Regions from separate parts of the Colwellia sp. MB02u-9 genome, predicted to be linked through region 1. Evidence: predicted binding sites of a transcription regulator. Region 1 holds the regulator's gene; each other region holds the start of a gene.
The links. The regulator LexA, encoded in region 1, represses DNA repair genes until DNA is damaged. The targets are predictions, from matches to a motif close to TACTGTATNNNNATACAGTA.

Region 2: recA (recombinase RecA) is a predicted target of LexA. The motif match lies at 3,008-3,027, and genes of this name have one in related genera.
Region 3: recN (DNA repair protein RecN) is a predicted target of LexA. The motif match lies at 2,827-2,846, and genes of this name have one in related genera.

Annotation. Positions count from the first base shown of each region.
Region 1 is NZ_JACGVF010000090.1:20,052-30,835, reverse strand. Features, by position in the region: gene ahpF (alkyl hydroperoxide reductase subunit F) at 1-806, shown strand, start outside; gene oxyR (DNA-binding transcriptional regulator OxyR) at 1,044-1,946, opposite strand; gene H4J65_RS06695 (hypothetical protein) at 2,225-2,527, opposite strand; gene lexA (transcriptional repressor LexA) at 2,811-3,425, shown strand; gene coxB (cytochrome c oxidase subunit II) at 4,012-5,568, shown strand; gene ctaD (cytochrome c oxidase subunit I) at 5,581-7,185, shown strand; gene H4J65_RS06675 (cytochrome c oxidase assembly protein) at 7,197-7,781, shown strand; gene H4J65_RS06670 (cytochrome c oxidase subunit 3) at 7,812-8,696, shown strand; gene H4J65_RS06665 (DUF2909 domain-containing protein) at 8,767-8,976, opposite strand; gene H4J65_RS06660 (SURF1 family protein) at 9,028-9,774, shown strand; gene H4J65_RS06655 (hypothetical protein) at 9,827-10,387, shown strand; gene H4J65_RS06650 (heme A synthase) at 10,388-10,784, shown strand, end outside.
Region 2 is NZ_JACGVF010000093.1:87,431-98,214, reverse strand. Features, by position in the region: gene mutS (DNA mismatch repair protein MutS) at 171-2,738, opposite strand; gene recA (recombinase RecA) at 3,081-4,151, shown strand; gene H4J65_RS08650 (XdhC family protein) at 4,467-5,567, shown strand; gene H4J65_RS08645 (pseudouridine synthase) at 5,862-6,551, shown strand; gene H4J65_RS08640 (hypothetical protein) at 6,932-7,204, shown strand; gene H4J65_RS08635 (DUF1244 domain-containing protein) at 7,441-7,731, opposite strand; gene H4J65_RS08630 (CsiV family protein) at 7,785-9,446, opposite strand; gene mfd (transcription-repair coupling factor) at 9,622-10,784, opposite strand, start outside.
Region 3 is NZ_JACGVF010000099.1:102,842-113,625, reverse strand. Features, by position in the region: gene dnaK (molecular chaperone DnaK) at 1-137, opposite strand, end outside; gene grpE (nucleotide exchange factor GrpE) at 1,048-1,683, opposite strand; gene nadK (NAD(+) kinase) at 1,870-2,751, shown strand; gene recN (DNA repair protein RecN) at 2,926-4,590, shown strand; gene H4J65_RS15420 (outer membrane protein assembly factor BamE) at 4,696-5,043, shown strand; gene H4J65_RS15415 (RnfH family protein) at 5,328-5,669, opposite strand; gene H4J65_RS15410 (SRPBCC family protein) at 5,721-6,152, opposite strand; gene smpB (SsrA-binding protein SmpB) at 6,304-6,786, shown strand; RNA gene ssrA (transfer-messenger RNA) at 6,907-7,256, shown strand; gene H4J65_RS15395 (metal-dependent hydrolase) at 7,530-8,228, shown strand; gene H4J65_RS15390 (VOC family protein) at 8,377-8,757, opposite strand; gene H4J65_RS15385 (efflux RND transporter permease subunit) at 9,060-10,784, opposite strand, start outside.

The sequences.
Region 1 (10,784 bases):
GGCCTAAACTAGTGGCTAACCTAGAAGCCCATGTTAATGAATACGATGTTGATATTATGAATAATCAACAGGTGAAAAAAATTATAGAAAGTGATGTTGAAGGTGGTTTAATCACCGTTGAATTAGAAAACGGCGCTATCTTACAAACACGCTCAACCATTATTGCTACAGGCGCAAGATGGAGAGAAATGAACGTTACTGGTGAGCAAGAATACCGTGGTAAAGGTGTTGCTTATTGTCCGCACTGTGACGGACCATTATTTAAAGGCAAATCAGTTGCGGTGATTGGTGGTGGTAACTCAGGTATCGAGGCAGCCATTGATCTCGCAGGCTTAGTTAAGCATGTTACTGTTCTTGAATTTGATAGCGTACTGCGTGCTGATGCGGTATTACAAAATAAAGCGCGTTCGTTACCAAATATCGAGATTATTGTTAATGCTCAAACCACCGAAGTATTAGGTAATGGCAAGCATGTTACTGGACTAAACTACCTTAATCGTGCAACAGATAAGCAAGAGAGTGTCGAACTTGCGGGTATTTTTGTACAAATTGGTTTAGTGCCAAATTCAAAGTTTTTGCAAGGAACTGTTGATTTAACCGAGCGAGGCGAGGTGATCATTAACCACAAAGGCGAAACCAATATTGCGGGTGTTTATGCGGCGGGCGATGTAACAAACACGCCATTTAAGCAAATTATTATCGCTATGGGCAGTGGTGCAACAGCAGCATTAGGTGCATTCGATTATTTAATTAGAACACCGAACCCGCTTGAAAACACTGAAAGCATTAGCGAAGCTGCAGCCTAATAGCGCATTATTTCCTAGCTTAAATTAACACTGAAACGCCAGTGCAATAAGTACTCAAAAAATAAACGCTATCGTTGGCAACGGTAGCGTTTTTTCGTTAATAGCGCGCTTGCTGTTGCACTGATTTAACCTTCCCCCATGCAGGCGTGATATAGCTTGGACTTTAGTTCATCAAGTTAAATGAAGTTTAACCGTTTTTACTCGAAGCTCATAAGCGGGTTGTGAAGCATAGCTAATTTATTCATCAAATAAACCCGTCACTGCTTGGCGCACTTCATTAACCACAGCTCTAACACTTTCCATACGCGCGTAACCAGCACGACAAAGTAATGATATTTCACGCACCGGTTGCGGGCTTTCAAAAGGAATGTAATGAATATGCTTCTGTGGAGCATAATTAATTGTCGCCAACTGTGGTAGCAGGGTAATACCCATATTGCTGGCCACCATATATCGTAAGGTTTCAAGACTGGTGGCTCGAAAACTATGATCTTCCTCCGCACCAGCGCTAAAGCAATAGCCCATGGCTTGATCTCTCAAACAATGGCCATCTTCTAAAGTGAGAATTTTTTGATTATGTAAATCATCAAATGTTACTTTAGTTTTATTAGCCAGTGGATGTGAAGGAGACGTTGCCATCACCAAGGGCTCGGTGAATAAATCGTAACGTTCAAAACGCGCCATTTCTGGCAACCAAGGCAAAATTAAAATATCGAGTTTACCTGTTTCCAATTGTTGCAGTAAATCTTGCGTTCTATTTTCATGTAAATAGAAGTTTATTTTCGCGAGATTGCTGTTTAGTGCCGGCATAATATGCGGCAATATATATGGCGCTAACGTAGGTATTAAGCCTATATGTAAATCACCTGACAGTGGGTCAAGTAGCGCTTTTGCCGCTTCTTCAAAGTTATTCGCGGCGTTAAGTACTTGCCGAGCTTGTTGTACTAACTTTTCTCCTGCGGGTGTTAGCATAACATTGCGCGGTTGGCGTTCAATTAAGGTTAGCTTAAGGCGTTGTTCTAGTTTTTGAATTTGACCACTTAGCGTTGGTTGACTAACAAAGCAAGCCTCAGCGGCATGGCCAAAATGCTTATATTCGGCAATGGCGGTTAGATATTCTAAATCACGAATTTTTATCATAGTTTAAATCTATTGATATAAGGTAGTTAATAGCTAAATTTATGTTAGCTTAAGGTACTGAGTTTAGCTAGCATATTGAAAAGCAAAGCCTGCACTGAAGCGTTAATACCCAGACTAAACCATGTTTGCAAAGGCTAAAACTTGCTAACGACGTGGTTAATTGAGGCGCTTATTGCATCACTGCACATTTAAGCCGTTGTTTAAAATGACTTAGGGTACTTTGAAATCTTGAAATCTTGAAATCTTGAAGAGTTAAGAAGTTGAGGGAAATTGAAGCATTACAGCTTTGATCGCTCATAAGCTGGAATGTTAATAAAATTTTCATCACCTTTGGCAACCGCTTCTTTTAAGCTCGCTTTTCTATTTTGGCGAGACTCAATACTTTCACCAAATACCTGAAAGTGAGCTCGCGCAATAACATCGACAGCCTCTACATGAGATATAACGCCTAACGCTTTACCCGCATGGATAAAGCCTTCAACTCTGAATTTTTGCTTATCATCTTTTTTATGATTTTTTGCGAGGCTAAAAACTTTTAGCAACTGTGCTTGGCAACAATCTAAATATTCGTGTTTATTCATTATTTTCCATTCACCTTCTAAGGTTGATTTACCTATATACCTGCTGTTTAAGCAAGGTTAATAGTTATATTTATGGGTATTTTTAATGACCTTAATCGAGAAAGCCGCTTTACAACAATATGGCTTGAGCACTTAATTTTTTGCTAGCATCACTAATTGCAACTAAAACCCAAACTAGCAAAGGCGACTGATTATTTTCTTGCGTTTATTTACAGCCTGTATACAATAACAGTAATACTGTGTAAAAATACAGGCTTGCTCTTAAGTAGCTTAAGGAACAACTATGCGCCCTTTAACACCCAGACAACAGCAGATTTTTGATCTGATCCGAGAAAAAATTTCTGATACGGGTATGCCACCAACGCGTGCCGAAATTGCTACTTGTTTTGGTTTTAAGTCGGCCAATGCAGCAGAAGAACATTTAAAAGCGCTAGCGAAGAAAGGCTATATTGAAATGCTACCTGGCACATCGCGTGGTATTCGTCTTGCACAAGAGTTTATCGCTGAAGATGGTTTGCCACTTATTGGCCGTGTGGCAGCCGGTGAGCCTATTTTGGCACAAGAACATGTTGAGCAGCATTACAAAGTTGATGGCAATTTATTTCATCCTCCGGCTGATTATTTATTGCGTGTTAATGGCGAGAGCATGAAAGATATCGGCATTATGGATGGCGACTTGTTGGCCGTTCATCAAACAACCGACGTGCAAAATGGTCAAGTGATTGTTGCTCGTGTAGAAGACGATGTTACCGTTAAGCGTTTTAAACGTGAGGGCAATGTGGTTTATTTACATGCTGAAAATGAAGATTTTGCACCGATTAAGGTCGATTTAAAGTCTCAGCAATTTAATATCGAAGGCCTAGCCGTTGGTGTTATTCGCGCGGCTGATTGGATGTAGTTCACGTTTCATTTACTTCATAAATGCTAATACTTAGCTAAACTAGATTTTCCTACACTATTTTTTCCTAAATTATATTTCGCAGATTTAACTATCACTTGGTTTAATTCAAGGTGTTAAAATCTGCGTATTCCACATGCTTGATAACCATTTATCTACCTAATATGTAGCTAAATTTTTTTGGTTAGAGCTATCCTTCTGTTCGGCAATAAATACCGCTAATAGCTTGCTTTTTATACAGCAAATTTCTGTGTTGATTATTTATTATTCAGCATGAAAAACAGGCTTTGAACAAAACATGAACATTGCAGCCATCCTTTTAAAAATCTACTTATCGTCCGGTTTAGGGCTTTTACTCTATTGTATTTACTGGTTTTTATTTATCATGCTTTTGAAATTAAAAATTGACCCCTATCAAGTTTTAAGTAATTCTAGTCTGGAAAACGTACAAAAAAAACAATAGGGCGCAATTGACAACTGTTGATTAATGCGTCACTTAAATAATAATAAATGTATGCGCTAACTAGCCGGTTTTCATAATGAAAATACGTTATTTGGCCTAAATTAAAGGTGAAGGAGATGTCGTGTGAAAAGACGTAACCTAGGTTTGCTGTTGCTAGGGGGCTTGTTGTCTAGTTCAGTGTGGGCAGATATGTCGCTGAACCTAACCAAAGGTGTTACTGAGGTTAGTAGAGACGTATATGATTTACATATGCTGGTGCTGTATATCTGTACTGGTATTGGTATTGTGGTCTTTGGTGCAATGTTTTGGTCTATGGTGTTTCACCGTAAATCAAAAGGTTTCAAACCAGCAACCTTTCATGAAAGCACAAAAGTTGAAATTCTTTGGACGGCGATCCCTGTCGTTATTCTAATTGCTATGGCTTTTCCTGCCACTATTACGCTTATCGATATGGAAAATAACGATGATGCGGACTTAACCATTCAAGTAACGGGTTCTCAGTGGAAATGGCATTATAAATATTTTGATCAAGACCTTGAGTTTTATTCAGTGCTTTCTACCCCGCGTGAACAATACGAAAACCAAGATGGTACCTCAGCAGAAAAAGGTGAACATTACCTGTTAGAAGTTGATCGTCCTTTGGTTATTCCAACCAATAAAAAAGTGCGTTTTGTTATTACTTCTGATGATGTTATCCATGCTTGGTGGGTACCGGCATTTGCGGTAAAACAAGATGCTAACCCAGGCTTTATTAATGAAGCTTGGACCAAGGTAGATGAACCCGGTGTTTATCGTGGCCAATGTGCTGAGTTGTGTGGCAAAGACCACGGCTTTATGCCGATAGTGGTTGAAGTTAAGTCTGAAGCCGATTACGCCATTTGGCTTGATGAGCAAAAGCAAATGAAAGCCAATGCAGCAGCTGCTGAAGCGGCGTCGTTAAATGCTTCGGCTTCAATGGACGAATTAATGCAACTGGGCGAAACAACCTATACCGCTTACTGCGCAGCGTGTCACCAAGTCAGTGGACAAGGTTTACCACCCGCATTTCCAGCTCTTAAAGGCAGTGCTATTGCCACAACGGGTCCTGCTAGCGCGCATATAGATATTGTCGTTAATGGTAAAGCAGGTACCGGTATGCAAGCTTATGGTAAGCAATTAAGCTTAAAAGAAATCGCGGCGGTTGTAACTTATGAGCGTAATGCTTGGGGTAACAATACCGGTGAAGCTGTTCAAGCGGCTGACGTGCAAGCGGTTAGTGGTGCAAGTACCTCAGATACGGTTGAGCAAGCGGTTGAAGACGTTAAAGAACAAGTTGCTGAAACCGTTGCCAAAGTCATACCAGAAGAAGATTTATCAAAGGTTTATAGCCAAGACGAATTAATGACCCTGGGTGAAGATGTCTACATGACAGCTTGTGCTGCTTGTCATCAAGCTACTGGTGAAGGCATGGCGCCTGTTTTTCCTGCACTTAAAGGTAGTGTGATTGCTACAGGTGATGTAGCAGTGCATTTGGATATGGTGCTTAACGGCAGCAAGAAAAATCCAGCGATGGCGGCTTTTGCCGGCCAATTAACTAAAACGCAAATTGCGGCGGTTGTCACTTATGAGCGTAACGCTTGGGGTAATAACACCGGTGATTTAGTCCAGCCAGCAGCCGTTGCTGCTGCTAGCGCGAAGTAGGGAGGCGTTATAATGACTACAGATGTAATTGATGATCAATCCGAGCATGATTCACATGACGGTGAGCACCATGATCATAAAATGACCGGCATAAAACGCTGGCTATATACCACAAACCATAAAGACATTGGTTCGATGTATTTATGGTTCTCTTTTATCATGTTTTTAACTGGCGGTGCTATGGCGTTGGTTATCCGAGCTGAATTATTTCAGCCTGGACTACAGATAATTGAGCCTGATTTCTTTAACCAAATGACCACAGTACACGGTCTTATTATGGTATTTGGTGCGATAATGCCAGCCTTTACCGGTTTGGCTAACTGGATGCTACCTATGATGGTTGGTGCGCCAGATATGGCACTACCTAGGCTGAATAACTGGAGCTTTTGGATATTACCCTTTGCTTTCGCTATTTTATTGTCGTCTTTCTTTATGGAAAGTGGTGCACCAAACTTTGGTTGGACCTTCTACGCGCCTTTATCAACCACCTATAGTAACGGTAGTACAGCGTTCTTCGTTTTTGCGGTACATATTATGGGGATTTCCTCAATTATGGGCGCAATTAACATCGTTGTAACCATCATGAATATGCGTGCGCCTGGTATGACTTACATGAAAATGCCATTATTTGTTTGGACATTTTTCATTACGGCTTACTTGTTAATCGCGGTGATGCCGGTGCTCGCGGGTACCGTTACTATGGTGTTAACCGATACCTATTTTGGCACCAGTTTCTTTGATGCCGCCGGTGGTGGTGACCCAGTAATGTTCCAACATATTTTCTGGTTCTTTGGTCATCCTGAAGTTTACATCATGATTCTACCTGCATTTGGTATTGTCTCTACAACAATTCCAGCCTTCTCACGTAAGCCTCTATTTGGCTACAGTTCAATGGTTTACGCGACCGCATCAATTGCATTTTTGTCGTTTATCGTTTGGGCGCATCATATGTTTACCACGGGTATGCCGTTATTTGGCGAATTATTCTTTATGTATTGTACGATGTTAATTGCCGTACCTACAGGGGTGAAAGTCTTTAACTGGGCAGCGACTATGTGGCGTGGGTCTCTTAGTTTCGAAACCCCTATGTTGTTCTCTATTGCCTTTGTGATTTTGTTCACTATTGGTGGTTTTTCTGGCTTGATGTTAGCAATGACCCCAGCTGATTTTCAATATCACGATACTTACTTTGTTGTGGCTCATTTCCACTATGTATTGGTTACTGGGGCGTTGTTTTCAATTTTTGCTGGCGCTTATTACTGGTTACCAAAATGGACGGGTTACATGTATAACGATACGTTAAGTAAGTGGCATTTTTGGTGTTCACTTATTTCAGTAAACTTATTGTTTTTCCCAATGCACTTTTTAGGTTTGGCCGGTATGCCGCGTCGTATTCCTGATTATGCTTTGCAGTTTGCTGACTTTAATAAGTGGGTCAGTATTGGTGGCTTTGCCTTTGGTATTTCGCAGTTAATCTTCTTGGTATTGGTTATCAAGTGTATTAGAGGCGGAGAAAAAGCGCCGATGAAACCTTGGGATGGAGCTGAAGGTTTGGAATGGACAGTGCCTAGCCCTGCGCCATACCACACGTTCACAACGCCACCAAAAATTGATTAAGTGGAGCTAAAATGACTAACGGTGAATCGCAAAACAAGTTATCAAAGCAAGCACAAGCGACAACGCATGATGCTTCGGTGAAAAAAACAGTAAAAAAACTGATGTTGATTGTTTTTGGTATGTTTGGTTTTGGTTTTGCGCTGGTGCCGTTATACGACGTTTTTTGTGATATCACCGGGTTAAACGGAAAAACATCTAATGTTGCGGCAAGTTACAACGTCAAGAGCATAGATACCGAACGTACCATTACTGTACAATTTTTGACTCGGACAGCCAAAGGTATCCCTTGGAAGTTTGAGCCCATGGTTAATGAAGTAGAAGTACACCCAGGTGAGCGCAAAACCGTTATATTTTACGCTAAAAATGAGTCTACAAGCGATATTGTCGGACAAGCTGTGCCGTCAGTATCACCAGGGCGGGCGGCGGTTTATTTTCAAAAGATAGAATGCTTTTGTTTTAATAGCCAACCGTTAAAAGCCAGTGAGGATGTTGAAATGGGATTGCAATTTTATGTCGATTTAGACATACCCGATGACGTATCCACCATCACCCTATCTTACACCTTGTACGACATTACAAGCTCGGTTGATTCTTAAGTGCTTGGCACTTAAATGAGGGGAACAACAATGACAATAAAAGAATACGAAAGTTATTACGTACCAGCGCAAAGCAAGTGGCCAATAGTGGGCGCTATTGCCTTGTTTTTGATTGCCGTAGGTGCGGCAAATTATGTAGCAAATTTGAATAACCCTGAAAATGCAGGCGGCGGCTGGGTATTGCTGGCGGGTATTGCCTTGATTATTTATATGATGTTTGGTTGGTTTAACAATGTTATTACCGAGTCAATGTCAGGAAAATATAGCCACCAAATGGACAATTCATTCCGCCAAGGTATGAGTTGGTTTATTTTTTCAGAAGTGATGTTTTTTGCTGCTTTTTTTGGCGCCTTACTTTACGCCCGTACCTTTTCAGTGCCCTGGCTTGATGGCGCCGGAAATAATGCCGCAACGGCAATAATTTTATGGCCTGAATTTACCGCGACTTGGCCATTAATTAAAACGCCAGACGGTACTGAAACTACAGCTATGGGTTGGTATGGCTTGCCATTAATTAACACTATTTTGTTGTTAACTTCATCAATTACTGCCCATTTTGCTCATGTTTCGTTAGAGCAGAATAAACGTGGTTTATTGAAATTTTGGTTAGGGCTGACCGTTGTGCTAGGTGTGGTGTTTTTGTTTTGCCAAGGCTTAGAATACGCCCATGGTTATGCCGACGAAATGAAATTGTATTTAGACAGTGGCATTTATGGCAATACCTTTTATTTGCTGACAGGCTTTCACGGTATGCATGTGACCTTAGGGACTATTATGCTGTTTGTGATGCTTATTCGAGTATTTAAGGGGCATTTTACGCCGAAAAACCATTTTGCCTTTCAAGCCGCGAGTTGGTATTGGCATTTTGTTGATGTAGTGTGGGTAATACTGTTCGTGTTCGTTTATATTATTTAACGCTATTGTGTTTGAATAAGCAGTTTAAGGTACGATATTTATCTTGATAAATATCGTACCTTTTGACTTTTTAGTACGGACTAGGGTTAGGTGTGATCACTCCGGTGAGAATACCCAGTAGTAGTAATAACACTAGTACAACAGAGGTCATCACCCGTCGACCTATAAATTTAGACATGGATGCTTTATTCGGGTCATTTTTATTCATAATGAATAACGCTCGAAATAGGTTATAAACCATAAAGGCTAATAAGCCGACAACAATAAATTTAATTAACACAGTATTCTCTCTTTTATCATCTGTTTTTAGTTAGTCAACATGCGGTAGTCTATGAAGTCGGTATCACTTAAGCACAAATTCAAGCAACTTAATTGGCCGATGGTTATATTTACCATGCTAGTATTTTCGTTATTAATCAAGCTCGGATTTTGGCAGATTGACCGTGCGCTTGAAAAAGAACAACGTCAACAGCACATTAGTGAATTAAGCCAACGCCAAGCCTTATCACTAGCGCAAGTATTAACACTGAGCGGTTTACAAGATGGTATTAACGATTTGCCTATTCAGTTAAAGGGGGATTTTGTTGGCGATAAAGTATTTTTACTCGACAACCAACCCAATAAAAGCCGTTTGGGTTATCGTGTTTATCAAATCATTGAAAGTAATGGTGATGCTATATTAGTTAATCTAGGTTGGGTGCAAGGCTCAATTGACCGAAATATATTACCTGAAATCAGCCCGATCACTGGCCAACACACCATCACAGGCCATGTGCGAGAAGTGGAAGTGGGTATTCAATTACAAGCACAAAACTTAACTAATCCGTCCTGGCCATTACGAGTACAGCAAATCGAACTAGATAAGTTTTCAGAATTAATTGGTAAGAAACTATTGCCCTTTGTCGTTTATTTAGATAAAAAAGAGACTATAGGTTATATAAAAAATTGGCAGCCCATCGTAATGCCACCAGAAAAACACCGAGCCTATGCGTTTCAATGGTTTAGTTTAGCGTTAGCTTGGATCAGTTTGATGGTTTGGGCGGCGATAAAAATGGCTAAAAAAGATCGGTCTGAATAAGCAGGTTAGACAAATACCGAAACCAAATAATAAGAATAAAAGGCTAAGTTGTATGAGTTCTTCAAAGTTAAATAAATCGCGCCGCAGTATGCTAATTCTCTTGGCGGTTTTCATTATTCCCATTGCACTAGCTAAATTGGCGTTGAATCAGCAATGGTTTAATTACGGAGTGACCAATCAAGGGCAACTGATTGAAAATGAGTTAACCTTAGCGCAACTTGGCTTAAGTATTGACGACTTTGATCACCAATGGTTGATGTTATATACCTTACCAACCCGTTGTGATGAGCAATGTGAAAATACCTTGGTCAGTGTTAACAACACTTATATTGCCCTAGGTAAAGAAATGCCACGTGTGAAACTCGTCGGCTTAACGCAACAAGATTTACGTGCAGAGCAAGCAGAAAAAATTCAACTTAATCGTTGGCATATTCAAACTATGCCCGCTTTGGCAAAGGTGGCGATAACACAATCACAAGTCTTGATTGTTGACCCCCTAGGTAACGTCATTCTTAGCCATATACCACCAAAAAATGCCGAGCAGTTGCCACAATTTGGCAAAGCCATATTGGCAGACTTTAAGAAACTGCTGAAGTATTCAAGGATTGGCTAAATGAGAACACAAAGCTCTTCCGACCTTAGAAAACTTGTTTTTGTTAGTATATTATTAGCGATTGTGGTTGTCAGTTTAGGCGCTTACGCACGGCTAACCCATGCAGGTCTTGGTTGTCCAGATTGGCCAGGTTGTTATGGTTTAGTTGAAGTGCCTAAAACCAGTGCCCAAATTATGGCTGCTGAGCAAGCGTTTCCTGAACGTCCTGTTGAACCAGAAAAAGCATGGAATGAAATGATCCATCGCTATTTCGCTGGTGCATTAGGGCTATTGATCCTTATTATTGCCTTAATGTCGCTAAAGCGTCGTGCGCAACGAGGTCCGTTAGGACTGCCAATTTTACTGCTAATAGTGGTGATTTTTCAAGCGGCACTTGGTATGTGGACTGTCACTATGA
Region 2 (10,784 bases), on a different contig from region 1:
ATGAACTAAAGTCCAAGATTGAACTCTATATTGCCACAGGTGACAATATAGAGTTGGATAATCGTTCTTCTAGTTCGGATTAATACTGTCAGCTCGCACAGATTAAAGCCGATCTACACTTTAATCTGTGCCGCCCAAAATAGGCATGCTAATGTAAATAGTCCCCTTTTTTAAATTAATTCTTTTAATTTATATAATAAATCTAAGGCCATTTTAGGGCTCAAGTCGTTCACCTCTGTTGCACTTAGCTGTTCAACAACCGGGTGTTGGCTATCCATGAGAGACAGTTGTTCAAAAGCTTGGGGAACAGCACTCATCACCGAAGGTGCTTGCATATTTTCAAGTTCAGCTAAACGTTGTTTTGCCCGCACAATGACACTTTTTGGTACGCCAGCAAGTTGCGCCACCTGTAAACCAAAACTCTTACTTGCAGCACCTTCTTGCACTGTGTGCATAAAGACAATGCTGTCACCATGTTCAACAGCGTCAAGATGAACATTCGCTAAAGTATCAATTTGTTCAGCCAGTAAGGTTAACTCAAAATAATGGCTAGCAAAAAGCGTGAAAGCTTTCGTTTTTATCGCTAGCATTTCAGCACAGGCCCAAGCCAGTGATAAACCGTCATAGGTACTGGTGCCTCGACCAATTTCATCTAACAATACTAAACTTTTATTGGTGGCATTATGCAAAATGTTAGCGGTTTCTGTCATTTCTACCATAAAAGTTGAACGACCACTGGCTAAGTCATCAGAAGCGCCAATACGAGTGAAAATTCTATCTACCATGCCTATTTGGGCGGCACTTGCTGGTACATAACAGCCTATATGTGCCAGTAGCACAATTAACGCTGTTTGGCGCATATAGGTAGATTTACCGCCCATGTTAGGGCCAGTAATAATCAGCATTTCTCGGCTGCTGTTTAGCACTACTGGATTAGCAATAAAGGGCTCAGCGGTCATTTGTTCTACAACAGCATGACGTCCAGCTTCGATATTAATACCGCTGGCTTCTTGCAGTATAGGTTTAACATAATTTAAGCTTTCGGCCCGTTCGGCAAAAGTATTTAAGACATCAATTTCAGATAGCGATTGCGCAAGGAGCTGCAATTTTTCTAACTCAGGTAATATTTGCTCAAATAACGCTTCATACAAGCGCTTTTCAAGGGCAAGAAATTTACTTTGCGCGGAGAGCACTTTCTCTTCATGTTGCTTCAATTCGTTAGTAATAAAGCGTTCGTTATTTTTTAAGGTTTGTCGACGAATATAATCATCAGGTACATCAATGGCAGAGGTGCGACTCATTTCTATATAGAAACCATGGACTCTATTATAGCCAACTTTGAGTGATTGAATGCCGGTACGTTCTTTTTCGCGTGCTTCAAGTTGCGCTAAAAACTCGGTTGCACCATCGCTTAAATCTCGCAGTACATCTAATTCGTCGTTATAACCTGGAGCGATAACGCCACCGTCACGAATTAATACCGGTGGGTTTTCCACAATAGCTCTTTCTAATAGTGCTTGTGTTGCCGGTATAGGCTGACACTGTTCAACTAATGCCGCTAAATGCGGTTGAGTACAGCTAATCATAAGTGTTTGCAAATCAGGTAAATGCATTAAGGCATTGCGTAAACGTGCAAAGTCGCGCGGGCGAGCTGATCGCAAAGCAATACGGGAAACAATACGTTCAATGTCACCAAATTGCTTTAAGTTAGTGTTGAGTTCAAAGGGTAAGTCTTGCTGTAAGATCTCTTCAATTGCATTTTGACGATTATTGAGTGTATTTAGCTCGCGCAGTGGAAAGTGTAACCAACGCTTTAGTAATCTAGAGCCCATGGGGGTAGCAGCTTTATCAAGAATTGCGGCTAGGGTATTTTCATTACCCCCTTGCAGGTTTTGGGTTAATTCCAAATTACGGCGAGTGGCGGCGTCAAGGATAACAGCAGTCGATGAGCTTTCACCAATAATGGCTCTAATATGCGGTAGTGCAGTACGCTGACTATCTTTAACATATTGAAATAAACAACCTGCAGCAGCGATACCTAGCGGTTTATCTTCAACGCCGAAGCCCGACAATGACTGAGTACCAAATTGTTTATTAAGTAAGGTTTTACTGGTGTCTAAATCAAACTCCCAATCGGGGCGTCGACGCAAACCTTTGCGACCAGCAATAATACTAGTGGCGACTAATGATTCGGGATATAACAATTCTGCCGGTGATAAACGTTGTAGCTCGGCTTGAACTTGCTCTTCAGTTTTAGGCTCAACCAACACAAAACGGCCACTGGTCATGTCTAAATAAGCGAGGCCAAAACCTTGTAGTGTTTGATGAACAGCAACAATCAAATTGTCTTGTCGGTCGCTAAGCAACGCTTCATCACTGACTGTGCCAGGTGTAACCACACGTACTACCTTTCGCTCTACCGGACCTTTGCTAGTAGCCGGATCGCCAATTTGTTCACAAATAGCGACTGACTCACCTAATTTGACTAACTTAGCTAAATAGCCTTCCACCGCATGATAAGGCACGCCAGCCATTGGAATAGCATTACCGCCAGTTTTTCCACGTGCAGTTAATGAGATATCAAGCAAATCAGATGCCTTTTTAGCATCATCAAAAAAAAGTTCATAAAAATCCCCCATACGATAAAAAATTAAAATATTAGGAAATTCCGCCTTAATAGTCAGGTACTGACGCATCATAGGGGTGTGAGAGGAAAGGTCTTTTGTTATTGTTGTCATTGAACTGCCGTAACTAAAATTGATGAAGGTATTAAGGGCATAGATTATGCCATAATGCAGGCGATCAAATCTTTCTATTTTTGAGAAAAATGCTCAGTAAGCTAATCATATAAAAGCACTATTTAACGACTAATAACTGTATTAGTAACTTTTCAAGTTAAAAATTTATAAAGTTACTTATGTTAATAAAACCGTTATTTTTCAATAGTTAAAATTTATAAATTATTTTATTTTTATATCTAAATAAAATAATTTAATAAAAACCTTGATACTGTACGACTATACAGTATACTTTGCTTCATCAAAACGAATTAAGCACCTAAACCCCTCGTGGAGTAGTAAATGGACGATAACAAAGAAAAAGCATTATCAGCTGCCTTAAGCCAAATCGAACGTCAATTTGGTAAAGGTTCTATCATGAAGTTAGGTGACAATAACACCATGGACGTTGAAACAATTTCTACCGGTTCATTAGGATTAGATATTGCTTTAGGTGCTGGTGGCTTACCTCTAGGTCGTGTTGTTGAGATTTATGGTCCAGAGTCAAGTGGTAAAACAACGCTAACCCTTGAAGTTATTGCTGAAGCACAACGTAATGGTAAAATTTGTGCATTTGTTGATGCTGAGCATGCACTTGACCCTGTTTATGCGGCAAAATTGGGTGTAGATATTAACGAATTGTTGGTTTCTCAACCGGATACCGGTGAGCAAGCGCTTGAAATTTGTGACATGTTAACTCGCTCAGGTGCTATTGACATTATTGTAGTCGACTCGGTGGCTGCGTTAACACCAAAAGCTGAGATTGAAGGCGATATGGGTGATTCACACATGGGCTTACAGGCTCGTATGTTATCGCAAGCCATGCGTAAATTAACCGGTAATTTGAAAAAATCAAATACCATGATTATTTTTATCAACCAAATTCGTATGAAAATTGGTGTAATGTTTGGCAGCCCAGAAACCACAACAGGTGGTAACGCCTTAAAATTTTATGCTTCTGTGCGTTTAGATATACGCCGTATTGGCGCTGTTAAAAATGGTGACGAAATTATTGGTAATGAAACACGTGTTAAAGTGGTTAAAAATAAAATAGCGCCACCTTTTAAGCAAGCTGAGTTTCAAATTCTATATGGTGAAGGTATTAATAGTTTAGGCGAGTTAGTTGACCTTGGCGTTAAAAATGAAATGGTTGAAAAAGCCGGCGCTTGGTATAGTTATAAAGGCGACAAAATTGGTCAAGGTAAAGCAAACGCAGCTAAGTATTTGAAAGAAAACCCTAAAATAGCAAAAGAAATTGATACACGTTTACGTGAAGCGTTATTATCAAAAAATAAACTGCCTGAAGAGGCTGAAACAGATAAACCAGCTAAAGCAGCTAAAACAACTAAAGCCACTGAAGAAGTTGTTAAATAATTCTTAGCGAGTTTTACTTTTAATTAAAAAGCCACTGTAAAGTGGCTTTTTTTTAATATAAAAAGTGGTGTATGATCAGAAAACTGCCAATCTTAGCCATCTTGTTAGTTACTCCAGCATTACTCTAATGACATGTTTTCATCTAAACATATGACTGCACAGCATATCCACCGGCATGTCAGTCGATGTTAAAGCTACGATTTTGACCGATACACTGAGTAAACAGATACAAATTTGACGTTTTTTAACTTTGCCTAACTTGTTATAATAAATTAAAGACCCGTGACCAGCTCTCAATAACTTTAAGGTTTACCATTGCTTAATAATCACTCTCATTATTCCCTGCTTGAACATTACTTAAATCATAGCGAAAAACTTGAGTGGGTAATTGCCACTATAGTAAATAAAGCGGGCTCAAGTTATCGCTCACCCGGTGCTATTATGCTGGTTAATAGCGTGGGACAATCGCTTGGTTTAGTCAGTGGCGGCTGCTTAGAGGCCAATATTGTTTTACATGCGAAAAAAGTATTTGATAGCAAACAAACCCATTACGTTGTATACGATATGCTAGAAGAAGATGGTTATGCAGCAGAGCTAGGCGTAGGCTGCAAAGGTAAAATAGGCGTATTATTACAATATGTCACAGCTGCACATCAAGTATTATTTGCCGAGCTTTTTAAGCGCATGCAAGAGGGGCAAGCAAGCTATTTACAACAAACATTTTTAACTGATGAATCAACACCGCAGGCGTTAAATAACATCAGTTTGTTTGATAATGCTGGCCAGTTATTAATAACAACAGCTCAGGGACAAGAAAACCTTAAGCATGATGCCCTAATGCAAATGATAAAACAGGATACAGCGCACAGCAATATCACCATTGGCGAAGATCAGCTGTCGATAACCAAAATATCGGCACCAACTAATTTATGGATTTTTGGTGGTGGCTCAGATGCCATTCCTTTAGTGTCGATGGCGGCGCAGATGGGCTGGCGGGTAACGGTTGTTGATCATCGCTCTAGCTATGCCCGCAGCAGCAGCTTTAAGCAGGCCTCAGAAATCTTTAGAATTCATCCCAACGACTTTTCTCAAATAGCGCAATTTCGCCAACTTGATGCCGCCGTGTTGATGACGCACAATTTGAATTTGGACGCTGCTTGGTTAAGTTTGCTGCATGAAAATAACGTTGCAAAATATATTGGTTTATTAGGCCCGACTGAACGAAGAGGTAATGTTGAAATGCTTGCTAATATTGAAGACAGAGCTTGGTTAATGCGTCATGTTAATGGCCCGGTTGGCCTTGATATTGGTGGTGAGTTGCCTGAGTCAATTGCCTTGTCTATTTTAGCGCAATGTCACAGTGTTTTGCATCATCGCAGCGGTTTAGCCTTGTCAGGTAAATTTATTAATACTTAACTTATTAATACTTAAATTATTAATACGTAAGCTCATTTGACATATAAATAGCGCCAGGTAAAACTTAGTCAGTTTGATTGTTGAGTAGCTCAATATGTTGGTGTTTTGTGCATTCACTTAACCAAGGCTAGTTATTGGGCATCCTTCTATTCTGTTATATGCTATCCAATTTAATCCAAGCTAATGCTAATGAATATTTTTGTAATGCCTGTACACGCTAGCCTTGCTAAAAATATTCAAATAGCGATAATAGCGGCGCCTTTATTTCATTACCTTTTAGCGATATTACTGACTATGCGTCTCGACAAATTTATTTGCAAAAGTACTGAACTTACCCGCACTGAAGCTAAAAAATTGCTTAAAATGAGCAAAGTAACGGTGAATGATGTGGTAATTAAAGACCCTGCCACACAGGTAGATGAAGATGATTATATTTGCATTGAAGACGAAGCACTGACTGCGCGTAGTTTTCGGTATATCATTTTGCATAAACCTCTTGCTACCATTTGCTCTAATGTTGATGAAATCTATCCCTCGTTATTACATTTAATTGCTGTTGATAAGGCATTTGATATGCACATTGCTGGCCGCCTAGACGCTGACACTACAGGGCTAGTGCTAATTACTGACGATGGTCTCTGGTCGCATAATATTATTTCACCTAAGAAACAGTGCGAAAAAGTTTATCGTGTGTGGCTACGTGACCCGCTGAAAAACACTACGGCAGAGAAGTTTACTCATGGCGTGCAGTTGCAAGGTGAAGATGGTTTAACTCGTCCTGCAACGTTAGAGCAAGTTGCCGAGAAAGAAGTCTTATTGACCATAACCGAAGGTAAATATCATCAAGTTAAACGCATGTTTGCAGCGGTTGGTAATCAGGTGCTGGGTTTGCATCGCGAGCAAATAGGGCCAGTAAAACTGGCTGATTTACCCTTAGGTGAGTGGCGTTATTTAAATACCGAGGAAGTCAGTGCCTTTCTATAAACGCTTAGCTTTAGTTATTGCAGATGATTACTATTGGTTATTTGCATAAATTTTTTCTTACCCTGCCGGTTGATAAAAGCACAGTGGTAGCTTGTTTTTTAATTGCAATGGTTAGCGGCTAGCTAATCAAGCGCCTTACTCTTACTGCCCTTTACTCATCTGCTTTCACAAACCTCTTATAGCAAAGTGTTATAAATAACTTTTCAGTAGCAATTACTTCTTTAGCCTTGCTGCGCTCGACTCTTCTTAAAACTAAAACTAAAACTAAAACTTCAGCAAGGATCTATTGTGGCTTAAAAAAGATTAAACTTTTACCACTAACTGCCGATTAATTAACCAGAGGGTTGTAACTACTATTAATAAGGGAGTTGAGAATAGTTATGGATGTTTTTGCAAGTTTATTGCCGGCCAGTTTTACAGCCAAAGCAGAGCGTTTGGAAAAAGACAGCCGTGAGAAACAACAACAACAGAGAAAAAAAACGCCTAATTCTTTGACTGAGCAGTTGAAAATTACAATAGCTTGTTCAACGCTATCTGAAGATGAGCGCCGCTCTGGCGGCGATCGGCGTCAACAACGATTTAAACGAGGGCGTTGGTTGGAGTCACGTAACCGAAATGATCGCAGAGCTACAGCATTGAACGTGATCGTTTAAATTTGGCTTTAACCTAAACCCTAACCTTAAACCAAGCATTAAGTACCTAGCGGTGATCATTTATTCGCTTAAAGACCAGGCTGTAGTGCTTCTACTTAGCGTAATATTGTTTGTTTATTCTGATACTATTACATACCACTGACAATAACTAAGTACTGCAAGATACAGCCCGACAGATTTCATTCATGTAATAGGCCAGGGTAGCGTATTAATCGCCTAGAAAAATCGAGCTAAAATTATTTCTTTGCGTTTAACTGGTTAAATTTCGCTAGCTTTTCATCTGTTGCCGGCAGTTGATGTTTCTCTTTCCACTCATTATATGGCATGCCATAAACCTGTTCGCGTGCCGTATCAATATCGACGTTAACACCCAACTTTTCAGCTTCAGCCACTGTCCATTTAGAAAAACAGTTACGACAAAAGCCGGCAAGGTTCATTAATTCGATATTTTGTACGTCTTTACGATCATCTAAATGCGCGAGTAAACGACGAAATACCGCCGCTTGAATTTCAACTTCTTTATCCATAGTATCCTCGAAAGTGTTATTGGTAAAAATATAATGAAGCCATTAATCAGTCTCTAAAGACTTTCTTTAGGCTCAGACTCTGGTTCTGGTTCGGGCTCTGGTTTTGTATAAGGTCTAATTTGCACTATCATGCCCATGTAGGGGTGGTCGAAATAATGCACTTCGCCACTAATAACACGTCGGTTTTGTTGAAAACGAATAGCTTTGGCCTGTATTGGTGTCGACGTATTTGCTGCGCTATTTAGATTTACATCAGTGGGTAACGTTGGGGCTAATCTTGCTGTGGCCAGTTCTGCTAAGCTTTTATCTAAAATATTAAAATCAGCGGTAATAAATAAATAATGTTTTAAATGAATATTGAAAAAACCCTCAATAAACCATTGTTGAATAGGCGCTATTGGTGGCGTATTTTCTGTGGCCGCTAAGGGCATTTGATCAGTAAGTTTTAGCGATAAGTCTTGTTGGTCAAGTGCTGCTAATAGTTCGTCGGTGTTTTCGTTTACCTGTGCTATTTGCGCAATAATTTGTTCGAGACGCGCTTTTTTAGCTTGTTGTAGCTGTTCAGTTTGGTTTTGCACAGGTAAAGGCTCAAGCAGATTTTTCTTGCTAGTTTCTGTAAGCAAGTGGCTTCTTTGCTGATTTTTTTGCTCGTTGAATTTAGTTAATTGTTTTTGGTAAGGGATAACAAAATTATCACCGGCATACACTTTCATGGGCACAGATTGTTTTTCAGGTCGAGCAACTTGTCGCCAGCCCATATGCAACATAGGGCGAAAGTTTTTGCTATACCTTAAGTCTTGAATAATATCATTAAGCTGTAATGAGTTTTTGCTCAGCAAATGTGTTTTATTGTTGTCGATATCTTCTGGACCATCAATCAATAATGGCACTTTATCAACAGAAAAACCGTGATAGTCAAAGTCAGGATTTTCGACTTGATAGTCAGCAAAGTATGCTTGGTCAATTCGGCATAATAATATGGGCTCAGTTTTGGCGGGATACTGAAATTTAAGCGCTTGAAATTCTTGTTCAGCTGCTAGTACTAAACGTTGAATATTTGCCTGCTCTTCATCAGACAAGGTGGTTGGTAAGGCTATGGCATTGATGTCACTGTTGCCGGGGGTATTATTATTGATAATCGCGTTATTAATGGTAGCGTCACTAATAGCAGGATTATTCTCTGGGTCGGCACGAGCAATTTCACGGTTTAGCCCTGCATTATTTAGTCCGGTATTGTCGGTAAAAATATGTCGACTAGCTGTGTCATTATCTGCTGAAAGCTGTGTCACATTGTTGTTAGAATCAAGCAGGTTGGTGCTATCTTGCCCTAAACCTATAACTTGGTTTGACACCGAAAGCTCTGGCGCTAATTGTGCTATTTGCACTAATGATTTTTCATTAAAAAGCGCAGGGAGTTTGGCATTTTTTTTCGCTAAATCCCCGACATAGTGTGGTGAATCACATTGGGGTAATAGTTGCTTTAACGTGCGAATGTCAGGGTTTAAATAGCGGTTGAGTAAATCTTCCACACGTTGATGTTTTGGTAATTCACTGCTGTCTGGAAAGTTTTCTTTTAACTGGCTTTTATCACCTAATTGGCTAAAAAGAATAATTTCGACATCAAACCATCGGTCATTATTTTCTTGTGTCGTCGCATTTAACGTTAGTGGAAATGTTAAGACGGCAGAACATAAAAATAGTTGAGTTAATTTCATTCAGTATCCAGTTAATGTTTATTTTACCCAGTGATAATAGCAAAGGTTGATCAATACTTATATTGTCAATCCGTTCTCAATTAGTTATCAATCACTTATCAATCAATTCTCAATCAGTTATCTGTTCAATATAAAAGATAACTAGGCTAGCTTTACGTATTGATCATTGTGGTGTTTAAGCACGCAGGTGATTTGCCAATTCGTTCAGCATGGTAGCGATTAAAATAAAGCGAGATTTTGCATCTTCGGTCACTTGCTTAAATTTCAATTTATTCGCACCTTCCATTTTATATATTTTCGGTTGTTGTTGAATTAAGCCGATGATAAACATAGGGTCTACTTTAGTTTCGCTGCTAAATTCAAATGAACCGCCAGCAGGGCCTGCATCAATGCGGGTAATACCCATTTTTTCTGCTTTAAGTTTCAGCTTGGCGATATGCACTAAATTTTTTGCTGCTTGTGGTAATAAGCCAAAACGGTCTATTAGCTCAACTTGCACGTCGTCGAGTGCTTGTTTATTTTTACAGCTGGCAATACGTTTATATAAACTTAAGCGTAAACTTACATCGAAAATATAGTCATCAGGTAATAGTGCCGCTACGCGTAAATCTACTTCAGTTTGAGTTTTTGTCACTTGGTCAAGCGACAATTCTTTACCTTCTTTTAATGCGGTAACGGCGGCATCAAGCATTTCCATGTATAAGGTATAACCCACTTGGCTCATTGAACCACTTTGATCTTCGCCTAATAGCTCACCGGCGCCACGAATTTCTAAATCGTGAGTCGCCAAAGTAAAGCCGGCCCCTAAGTCTTCTAATGAGGCGATGGCTTCAAGGCGTTTTTTTGCATCTTTGGTCATACGTTTTTCATGCGGGGTTAATAAATAGGCATAAGCTTGATGATGTGAGCGCCCAACACGGCCACGTAATTGGTGTAGTTGTGCTAAACCTAAGTGGTCAGCTCGATCCATAATGATGGTATTAGCGGTGGGCACATCGATGCCAGTTTCAATAATGGTGGTACAAACCAGCACATTATAACGTTGGTGATAAAAGTCGTTCATCACACGTTCAAGTTCGCGCTCACGCATTTGTCCATGAGCGGTAATAATTTTCGCTTCGGGTAATAATACTTGAATGTCTGCAGCGGTTTTATCTATGGTGTCGACATTGTTATGTAAGAAGTAGACTTGACCACCACGCAATACTTCCCGCAGGATTGACTCGCGAATTAAGGCGTCATCACGCTCTCGTACAAAGGTTTTTACCGCTAATCTCTTTGCTGGTGGTGTGGCTATTATTGATAAGTCGCGCATGCCGCCCATGGCCATATTTAAGG
Region 3 (10,784 bases), on a different contig from region 1:
CCTTCTTCTGTGTAAGCTATGATTGAAGGCGTTGTACGATCGCCTTCTGCATTTTCAATTACACGTGCTTTACCGCCATCTAGAACAGCAACACAAGAGTTTGTTGTCCCTAGGTCAATACCAATTATTTTGCCCATCTTGAGGATCTCCGAATACTTATTACGTTAAAAATAAAGATTAAATCTTTCGATGAACAGTAAGTGGGGACAAGAAAAAGTTTTTTCAACTATTTTTGTTGAAATAAGTAAAAAATATCCGTTTTTATTTGCTCTGCTTTTTATTAATAACAATTAAGCATTTGTGGTCTATACCATTACTAGTAAAGAGCTACACAATGATTATGCAAAAATATAGTTTAGAAAGCCTATAGTTTGTAAAACATAGCAAGAACATGACAAGAAAATAGTGATTAATTAAATACTCGTCAGTTAATGGTATTAACCATAATTTTGCTTTGTTGATTGGCATTTATCTGAAGACGGTTAAATTTCATTTAACTTGATGGACTGAAGTCCACCCTACAAGTGTCATGTTGTGTTGTGATTTTTGTAGGTCGGACTTTAGTCTGACAACCGTTAATCTGGCAATTAATCTGATGGGTTAACAAACATCTATTACGGGTATTATTTTTTCGGTGTTTATGCTGAAGACGGTTAAATTTCATTTAACTTGACGGACTGAAGTCCATCCTACAAGTGTCTACGGGTGTCATGTGCCGTTGGGATTTTTGTAGGTCGGACTTTAGTCTGACAACTGCTTAGCGGGAAATTAACGTGATGGGGTTAACAAACATCTATCGCGGGTATTATTTTTTTGGTGTTTATCTAAAGACGGTTAAATTTCATTTAACTTGACGGACTGAAGTCCACCCTACAAGTGCCTACAGGTGATAATATGAATTTGGCTAGCTGTTAGTGCGACTTTGCGCGGGTGATAATATGACTTTGGGCCAATTTTTTGTACCTAAAAAAGATCAAATCTTGCATATAGAAAAGCCAAACATTTGTCTGGCTTTTCTTGTCGTGCAAAATTACCGAATAATAAAAATTATGCGGTGGTATCTACACTCGGCTTAGCTTTTGACACCATCACCATCGCAGGGCGAATTAAACGACCGTTTAACTCATAACCTTTTTGCATAACCGCGATAACGGTATTAGGCGCAACACCTTCAACTTCTTGCATTGACATCGCTTGATGCAATTCAGGATTAAATGGTTGATCTTGTGGATCAATCGCTTGAATCGCAAATTTCTCTAACGAAGCTAATAAACCTTGATAAGTTAACTCAATACCTTCGATGATAGCCGTATTACTTTCGTCGTCTTTATCAATATTTTGTAATGCTCGCTCTAGGTTGTCTACTGTTGTTAACATTTCAGCAGCAAACTTTTCTAAAGCAAACTTACGTGCTTTTTCAACGTCTTGTGACGCACGGCGACGAACATTGTCAACTTCTGCTTTCGCACGAATGACTGAATCTTTTTGATCGGCAACCGTCGATTTAGCTGTAGCTAATGCTAATTCAAGTTCGTTTATTTTTTCTTGCTCAGCACTGATATTTTCGACTGCAGCGTCAAGTTGAACTTCAACTTGCTCTTCTGCATCCTCAACAATTTCAGCGGCTAATGCGTCTGCTGAAATTTCTTCAGCACTTTTATTCTCTGTTGACTCGTTGGCCATGAAAAACTCCAAAGTAGATCTTAAATTTCAAAATAGATAAAACATAATAACGCTAATTATGGGGGTTTGTTTTTATGATTCAAGCACAAAAGTAAATCATTTAAAAAAAAGTCAACTTTACAAGCGAGCAAAATAGCGCGAAACTGCTGATAGTCCTTAATTATATTACATATTTATAAGCACCGTATGAGTAATTTATACCGCACTATTGGCTTAATTGGTAAACCTAACCATGAAGGTGCCAGTTCAACCATAGCAGCTTTACATCAATATTTGTCGCAGCAAGGCTATCAAGTGCTGGTAGAAAACTCTGTGGCCCAAACCGTTAATATTGAAAATGTTGTCATGGCGTCACTTACCCGTATTGGCGAGCAGGCCGATCTGGCTATTGTTATTGGTGGTGACGGCTATATGTTAGGGGCGGCTAGAGTTTTAGCTTGTTACAATGTGGGTGTTATTGGGGTTAACCGTGGCAATTTAGGTTTTCTTACCGATTTATCTCCTGATGATTTAATCACCCCGCTTGAAGCTATTTTAAAAGGTGAATCTCGCGCTGAACAACGCTTTATCATCGAAGCTGAAGTTTATCGCCACGGCAAACTTAAAAGCTCAAACAGTGCGGTGAACGAAGCTGTACTTCATGCAGGTAAAGTCGCCAGCATGATCGAATTTGAAGTTTACATCGATGGCAGCTTTATGTTTAGCCAACGCTCTGATGGTTTAATTGTTTCAACGCCTACCGGCTCAACTGCGTATTCTATGTCAGCGGGTGGCCCGATATTAACCCCCAATTTAAATGCCCTTTCCTTGGTGCCTATGTTTCCTCATACGTTAACCAGTCGACCTATTGTGGTTGACGGTAACAGTGAAATAAAACTAAAACTGGCCAATGAAAACTATGAAAACTTGCAAGTTAGCTGCGATGGCCATGTAATTTTAGCTGTTATGCCAGGTGATGAAGTGATCATCAAAAAAAGTGAATTTACCCTGCGCCTAATACACCCACTTGATCATAACTACTTTAATGTACTAAGAAATAAATTAGGTTGGGGTCATAAACTCTACTAATATTTCTTAAATCTGCGATGAGTAGAATGTCGAAATATAAATAAAATTGCGAACATAGCTTGAATAAAAACCAGATACTGTATAAATTAACAGTATCTGGTTTTTTATTTACCATTTCAATTGGTATTAACACTTTATCCAATATAACGTTGCGATAAAGGCAGTGAGGCGACTATGTTATTGCAGCTCAACATTCAAAATTTTGCCATTGTGCGTTCACTCGACATTGATTGGCAGCAAGGCATGACTACCATTACCGGCGAAACCGGTGCAGGTAAGTCTATTGCGATTGACGCCTTAGGGCTTTGCTTAGGTGATAGGGCGGTAACCAACGTCGTTAGACCTAATTGCGCGAAAGCCGAATTAGCCGCTACCTTTGATACCAGTAATAACAAACGAGCAAAAAAATGGCTAAAAAATAATGATATGCTGCTCGAAAATGAATGTATTCTGCGTCGGGTTATTTCTGCTGAAGGCCGATCCAAAGCCTATATTAATGGTAGCCAAGTACCTTTAACGCAACTAAAAGAAATTGGACAACTACTGATTAACATCCACAGTCAGCATAACCATCAACTACTGGTTAAACCCGCTGAACAACGCAATATTCTTGACGCTTATGCCAGCCACCAGCACTTGTTAGATGAAGTTAAATATTATTACCATCAATGGCGTGAACTTAGCCAAGAAGCCAAACTGTTGCAAGAAAGCAAACTACAACGTGAAGCCAAACAGCAGTTATTACAGTACCAAGTAAACGAATTAGATGAATTTTCATTACAACTTGATGAATTTGAAAGCTTGGAAATTGACTATAACCGCCAAAGTAATGGTCAACATATCCTCAATGAAACCTTAATTGCTGTACAACAATTATCCGAAGATGAACAATTTAACGTCGTCGATGGCCTAAGACACAGTACCGAGCAAATTACCGCTTTAGGTAACTATGACCCAACATTAAAAGCCATAGCAGAACAACTTAACGAAGCCTTAATTCAAGTTGAAGACGCTAGCCAAGAAATTAAGCATTATTACGAAAGTTTAGAACTTGACCCACAAGCTTATACTTTAATAGAAGAGCGTTATTCAACCGCTGTGCTGTTAGCGAAAAAACATCAAGTACCGACAGGCTCATTAGCAAACTTTCATCAACAGCTGTTACAAGAGCTACAATTATTTAGCTCTGATGAAACACGTTTAAACCAAATTAACGATGATATAGAGGCCGCAAAACAAAAATATCAACACGCTGCACTGATTTTGTCTGACTCAAGAAAAAAAGCAGCCACTAAGTTAAGTAAAATGATCACCAAAAGCATGGCTGAACTTAACATGCCGTATGGCAAATTTTTAATCGATATTTGCCAAGATAAAAGCGAAAACTTATCGATTAACGGTAATGACAGCGTGAGTTATCTAGCGAGTTTAAACCCAGGGCAAGCGTTAGAAGCGATGAATAAAGTTGCCTCAGGCGGCGAACTTTCTCGTATCAGCTTAGCGATGCAAGTTATTCTGGCTGATAAAATTATTACCCCTACCTTAATATTTGATGAAGTGGATGTGGGTATTAGTGGCCCAACTGCCGCTATGGTAGGTAGCAAGTTGAAACAACTAGCAAAAAACACTCAGGTTATTTGTGTAACTCACTTACCGCAAGTGGCCAGTAAGGGGCATCAACAATTATTTGTCGCTAAATTAACTGATGGTGAACATACAGAAACCACAGTAACTGAACTTTCTAGCAATGGCCGCGTCCAAGAAATTGCTCGCTTACTAGCTGGTGATAAAATTACCGAAAATAGCCTAGCTAACGCGCAAGAATTACTGGCTGGATAAAGCAAAGATCAACAGACGGGTAAAATAAACTAAAAATTATTTTGTATCTGTTAGCCCGCTTCGCTATTATCCCCATTCAAACTATAAAGGATAATTATAATTAACATGTTTTTTCGAGTATTAGCTATTGTAATCGCCTTGTCTGTTTCTGCCTGTTCTAGCTGGGTTTATCGTATAGATATTCCACAAGGAAACTATCTAGAGCAAAAAGATATCGACAAACTTCAAATTGGTATGACAAAAGAACAAGTTAAGTTTGTATTAGGTAGCCCTGTTGTTGAAGGCGCGTTTAATAAAGATATTTGGCATTATGTTTATAGTTTCAAATCAGGTCGAAGCGACGAATTTAACGCAAAAAAACAATTTACCATTACCTTTGATAACAACAAGGTTGTTAATGCTGAAGGTGATTTTGAATTACCGGAAAGCTATAACGTGCCTATGGTTAACTAGGGTTTAGTTAACTAGCGATTAGTTGTTTTTTGAACATCATCACTCTTTCACATTGGCGTCCAAGAATGTACTGATGCAGTTCCTAGCCATTAATGACTTTAATGGCTAGGAACTGCCATGTGAGCTTGATATAAGGTTCATCCTGAAGATAAAGCATGTCTATTGTAGGACATGCTTTTTTATGGCTAAATTTTTAATAAATTTCCTAGTTAAGTCAGGCTAAGTCATACTAAATCATATATCAAAATAGTAAATTAACTCTCGCCAGTATTACCTCGGCGTGACTAAACCCGACCGCCAGTAATTTTATTAGCTCGGCCTTCTTCTTTAGCTTTTTCTGCTCTGCGTTTACGCACTTCTTTCGGGTCAGCAAGCAGTGGACGGTAAATTTCAATACGATCTAAGTCTTTCACCTTATCGGTTAATTTAGCTAAGCGATTCCAAATACCAACATTATTAACGGCTAAATCTATTTCAGGAAACTCTTCAACTATGCCAGAAGCTAAAATGGCTTGCTCTAATGTAGTGTTAGGCTCAACAGTACAGCTAATAATCTCTTGTCGTGTTGGTGTGCCATAAACCACCTCAATCTCGAGTGGGGCTTGCACATTAATTTCTTCACTCATAACCTATTCGCTCATGTTAATGTAAACTCTATTAATACACAGCTGATACCACTAACCGTATACTTCTTTTGCTCGCTGAGTAAACGCTTGCACCATATTATTGGCTAAATTATTAAATACTCGACCAAAAGCCAAATCAAACATTTTATTAGAAAATTCATAATCCAAGGTCAATTCAATTTTACAGGCATCATCAGATAAGGCTTTTAATTGCCAACCACCCACAAGAGACTTAAAAGGCCCATCAACTAAACTCATTTTAACTTCTTGGTTACTAATGAGCACATTCTGCGTGGTGAACCATTTTTTCAGACCACCTTTAGACACTAATATCGCGGCGGTCATACTATGTTCGTCTTGGGCAACTATTTTACTATCACTACAATTAGGTAAAAACTTTGGGTAGGCAAGCACATCATTAATTAAATAATACATGTCTTCTACACTGTGCATCACTAATGCACTACGGCTTATGTTTGGCATTCACCCTCCAATTCTCAAGGGCGCTATCATAGCAAATGTCTTTTAAAAACGCATTAAAGTGAAAAATGATAAATAAGCCATTTAAATAACAGCAATACTCCGTATAATGTTGATGATTGCTATTTTTGGTAGCAAACAAAATGGAAATATAATGGCAAAGAAAAAGAAATCAAGCAGCAATACTATTGCTCTAAATAAAAAAGCACGTCATAACTATACCCTCACTGATAAGTTTGAAGGCGGAATGAGCTTACAGGGCTGGGAAATTAAAAGTATACGCAGCGGTAAGGTAAATATATCTGACTGTTACGTACACATAAAAAATGGTGAGGCCTATTTACTTGGCGCTGAAATAATGCCGCTTAACGCCGCTTCTAGTCACGTGGTTTGTGATCCTAATCGTGACCGAAAATTACTCTTAAACCGTCGAGAGCTAGAGAAAATTATTGCCGCTGTAGAGCGCGATGGTTATTCCTTAATCGCCACTGCAATGTATTGGAAAGCTTGTTGGGTTAAATTAGAGTTTTATTTGGGCAAAGGTAAAAAAGACCACGATAAACGTGCTGACATTAAAGACCGAGAATGGGCAGTAGATAAAGGCCGTTTAATGAAAAATAGAAACTTAGACAGATAATTGATTAAAAAATATCACGTTGTCTATTTAAGCCAAGCGTTGTATAATGCGCTGCATAGACTTATATAGTCTATAGCAGTAGAAAAGAAAGCAGTAGAAAAGAAGTAAAGAGTAAGCTTTGGGGCGGATCTAGGATTCGACGAGATTCATGAAACCCGAGGTGCATGCCCAGGGGCGGTTTGCCTGGTAAAAAGCCGCAAAACTATAATTGCAAACGACGAAACGTTCGCACTAGCCGCTTAGGCTAGCCATCGCCTCAAAAATTCTCCTATTGTTTAGAGGATCGATGGTCACCCCAAATAGGATAGCGAGGGAAGCACGCTTAAGGCTGAACCGCGAAATAGTATTAAGCTCACCATGACGAAGCCTGTCGGTTGGCGTCCAAGTGGTTAAATAAATGATCGACTAAGCATGTAGTACCAAGGATGTAGGCTTTTCGGACGGGGGTTCGATTCCCCCCCGCTCCACCAAAATAAAGACCGTTTTTAGTCCATTAGTTATACCTAGTAACTTTTAGATTTGGCCATAGTCTGGCAACAGACTATGATAGAAAACCGCTTAATAGCGGTTTTTTTATGTCTAAAATTTACAAAACAACATGTACTCAAAATATCAATGACTCTGCCCCCATTGATTACATAAATTTAAGGACAAGCTAAAAGTGAGTAATAAACCTAGATATGTCGCTTATACTATGAAATATAAGGTAAAATAGTGGCAAAATATTCTACTTAAAAGAACTAATGGCAAATTTTAAGACTCACTTCAATATAGCGGCTGCTGGTACAGGTATTAGCTCTGCAGTGCTATTATCAGCAGGTCATACTGACATCAATACAGCATTATGGTTGTGGTTTTTAGGCACTATCGGGGGATTGTTACCTGATATTGATTCCGACAACTCGACATCACTTGATATTATTTTCAATATATTTACCGCCGTCATTCTGCTGATGGTTTTGCGCTACATTACCGGAGAGCATTTTAGAGAGATCCGTTTTATTGAATTGCTGGTAATACCTTTAGCCGTTTATAGCATAATGAAATGGCTGATCAGACCATTATTTGAAAAAGTGACGGTTCACCGAGGCAGCTGTCATTCTCTGTTATTCCTTATTTTATGTGGCCTACTAACAACGCAGCTAACTTGGATATTCAATAACGAATATGCCACTAAGTCGGCTATCGTTGCCTTACTTTCAGGTGGGTTTGTTTTCTTTGGCGGGCTTATTCATTTAATTTTAGATGAGATATACAGTGTTGATTTAAGTAATATCCGCATTAAACGCTCTTTCGGTACAGCCCTGAAAATAGCCTATTTTAAAAGTAAAAGGGCAACGTTTATGATGTTAGTTGCCAGCATCGCATTAGGCTATATGCTACCGGAAACTGATACAACAATGAATTTATTAGCAGATTGGTCAGCTTTTAATTTCTACTAAGAAGAGCACCAGTCGATTGATATTGAGGGAATATATACTGTCTGTTGGACGTCATATTTTCACAAAAAAAAGACACTAAAACGTGTCTTTTTTTATCTCTTATTGCTCTCTAAAATTTTCAATTAGCCTATTTTACCAGGCTAACTTTTTACCCCATACGATGCAGGGCACAAATTTTATTGCCTGATGGATCACGTAAATAAGCAAGGTAAAGATTACCAATCGGTGCACTTCTAACACCTGGTGCGTCTTCACAAGCAACACCACCATTAGCAACACCCGCCGCTTGCCATGCATCAGCTTGCTCAGGAGACGTAGCAGCAAAACCAATAGTGCTGCCATTACCATGACCGGCTTCTTCACCGTTTATTGGCTTAGTTAGGGCGAGAATTCCATTGTCAGTAAAATAAAAGCACCGACCTTTTTCATCCATTACACCCGGTTTATGGCCTAGTTCACCTAAAATGGCATCGTAAAATACTTTTGATGCTTTTACGTCATTCGCACCTATCATGATATGACTAAACATTTAATTTTCCTTTTTAATTGAACAAAAATACCAAGGGCATTAGCTAAATTTTCAAATGATTTAGCTAACGCTTTAGTATCTAAAACTGCCTCTAGCATGCACGATAAGCAGTTAATAACACAATAAAAAATTTGCATAACTTATAAAGTTTATAAGTTATGTTTTAGCCAACAGCCTTCACTCCTGGGTTTTAATTGACCTGTTGAGTCACAACTTGCCAAGTCTTAGCTTGGTGCTTGACGGCATAAACGCCAATATACAACACTCAGCAGAAGGTTTAACTGGTCTTTACTTTCAGTTATCTATACATCATTTGTTAATAAATCTTCACTGTTAGCACTGCGGTTTTCTGCTATCCACAAATAAAATACCGGTAACACGAACAAGGTGAAAAATGTGCCAATAGCCATACCGGCAACTAAAATAATACCTATGCTATTTCTTGCCTCTGCACCAGCACCAGTAACTAATACTAACGGGAAATGGCCCAATATGGTTGCCGCTGTGGTCATTAATATGGGTCGTAAACGTGTCGTTGCTGACTCAATAACGGCGTCAAATTTACTGTTGCCTGCTTCTTGTAAATGATTGGCGAATTCGACAATTAAAATACCATTTTTCGCGATGAGTCCCACTAAGGTAACTAAGCCAATTTGCGAGTAAATATTTATCGTGGTTAACTCCAAAAATGGTAGTAATAATGCCCCCGACAAGGCTAATGGCACACAGCCGAGTAATATCACTAACGGGTCACGATAACTATTAAATTGAATCGCTAATACTAAGAAAACAATGACTAAAGATATTGCCATGACGGTGATTAAACTATTACCTTCAGCACGAATTTGACGCGACTCACCAGCATAATCTAAGTTGTAGTTATTGGGTAACATATCAGCCGCTGCTGACTCTAAGGTTTGTAATGCCTGCTCTTTTGTTACCCCAGGTAATATTCCACCATAAACCCTAAACGAATTTTGTTGACCAAACGAGCCTAAGGTTCTGGGCACTGTGCGATATTTAATTTCAGTAAATGCCGATACCGGTATTAACACACCCGCGGGTGTTTTCACGGTTAGGTTTAATATTTTTTCAGGTTGTGAGCTGATATTATCAGCGACCATTGGAATAACCCGATAGGCCTTGCCATTAGCATCAAAGCGATTGACATAATTGCTGGAAAGATAGGTTGATAACTGGCTACTCACGTTAGCCACCGTCATACCTAGGTCAGCAATTTTATCTCGGTCTATTTTTAGTTCAACTTGTGGTAAATCGATTTTTAAATCTGTATCGGCATAGAGAAATTCGCCACTTTGAAATGCCGCACCCACAAGTTTGTCAGCGTACAGTTTCATCTCACTGTAGGGCGATGAAGACTTAACCACCAGCTCAACATCAAACTGCCCTGCGGTAGGCAATGGCGAAGGTAAAATAGGTAGCAAGTTTAAACCTTCAGAGCTCTGTAGACGCCCATAAACTTCAGGCAGCATTTCTTGAATGCTTTTATCTCGTTTATCATTACTGACAAATTCAAGACCGCTAAAACCACCGCTACTAAATATTATCTGCCATATCTCTTTGCTGCCCTCAGTTTCTAGTAAGGTTTTAGCGACACTGGCGACATTATCTTCGCTGTATTTTAATGAGGCATCGGGTGGGGATTGTACAATAATGAAAACGCTGCTTTGATCTTCAGTCGGCGCTAGCTCTTTTGCTGACATTAAATAAAAAGGCACAATTAATAACGAAACAATCAGGGCAAAAAAGAATAACTGTCCTTGCCAGTGAAAAGTTTTTGCTAATAATCGACCATAAAAATTTTGTAAATGCTCAAATGCGTGGTTAACCTTAACGGTTAATTTACCTTCTTTACCACCTTCACTTGATACATAAGCACTCATTATCGGTGACAAGGTAACGGCAACCACGCCAGAAATGAGTACGGCGATAGCCAAGGTAAAAGCAAACTCTTTAAATAAAACCCCGGTTAAGCCTGATAAAAAGCCAATCGGTATATAAACTAC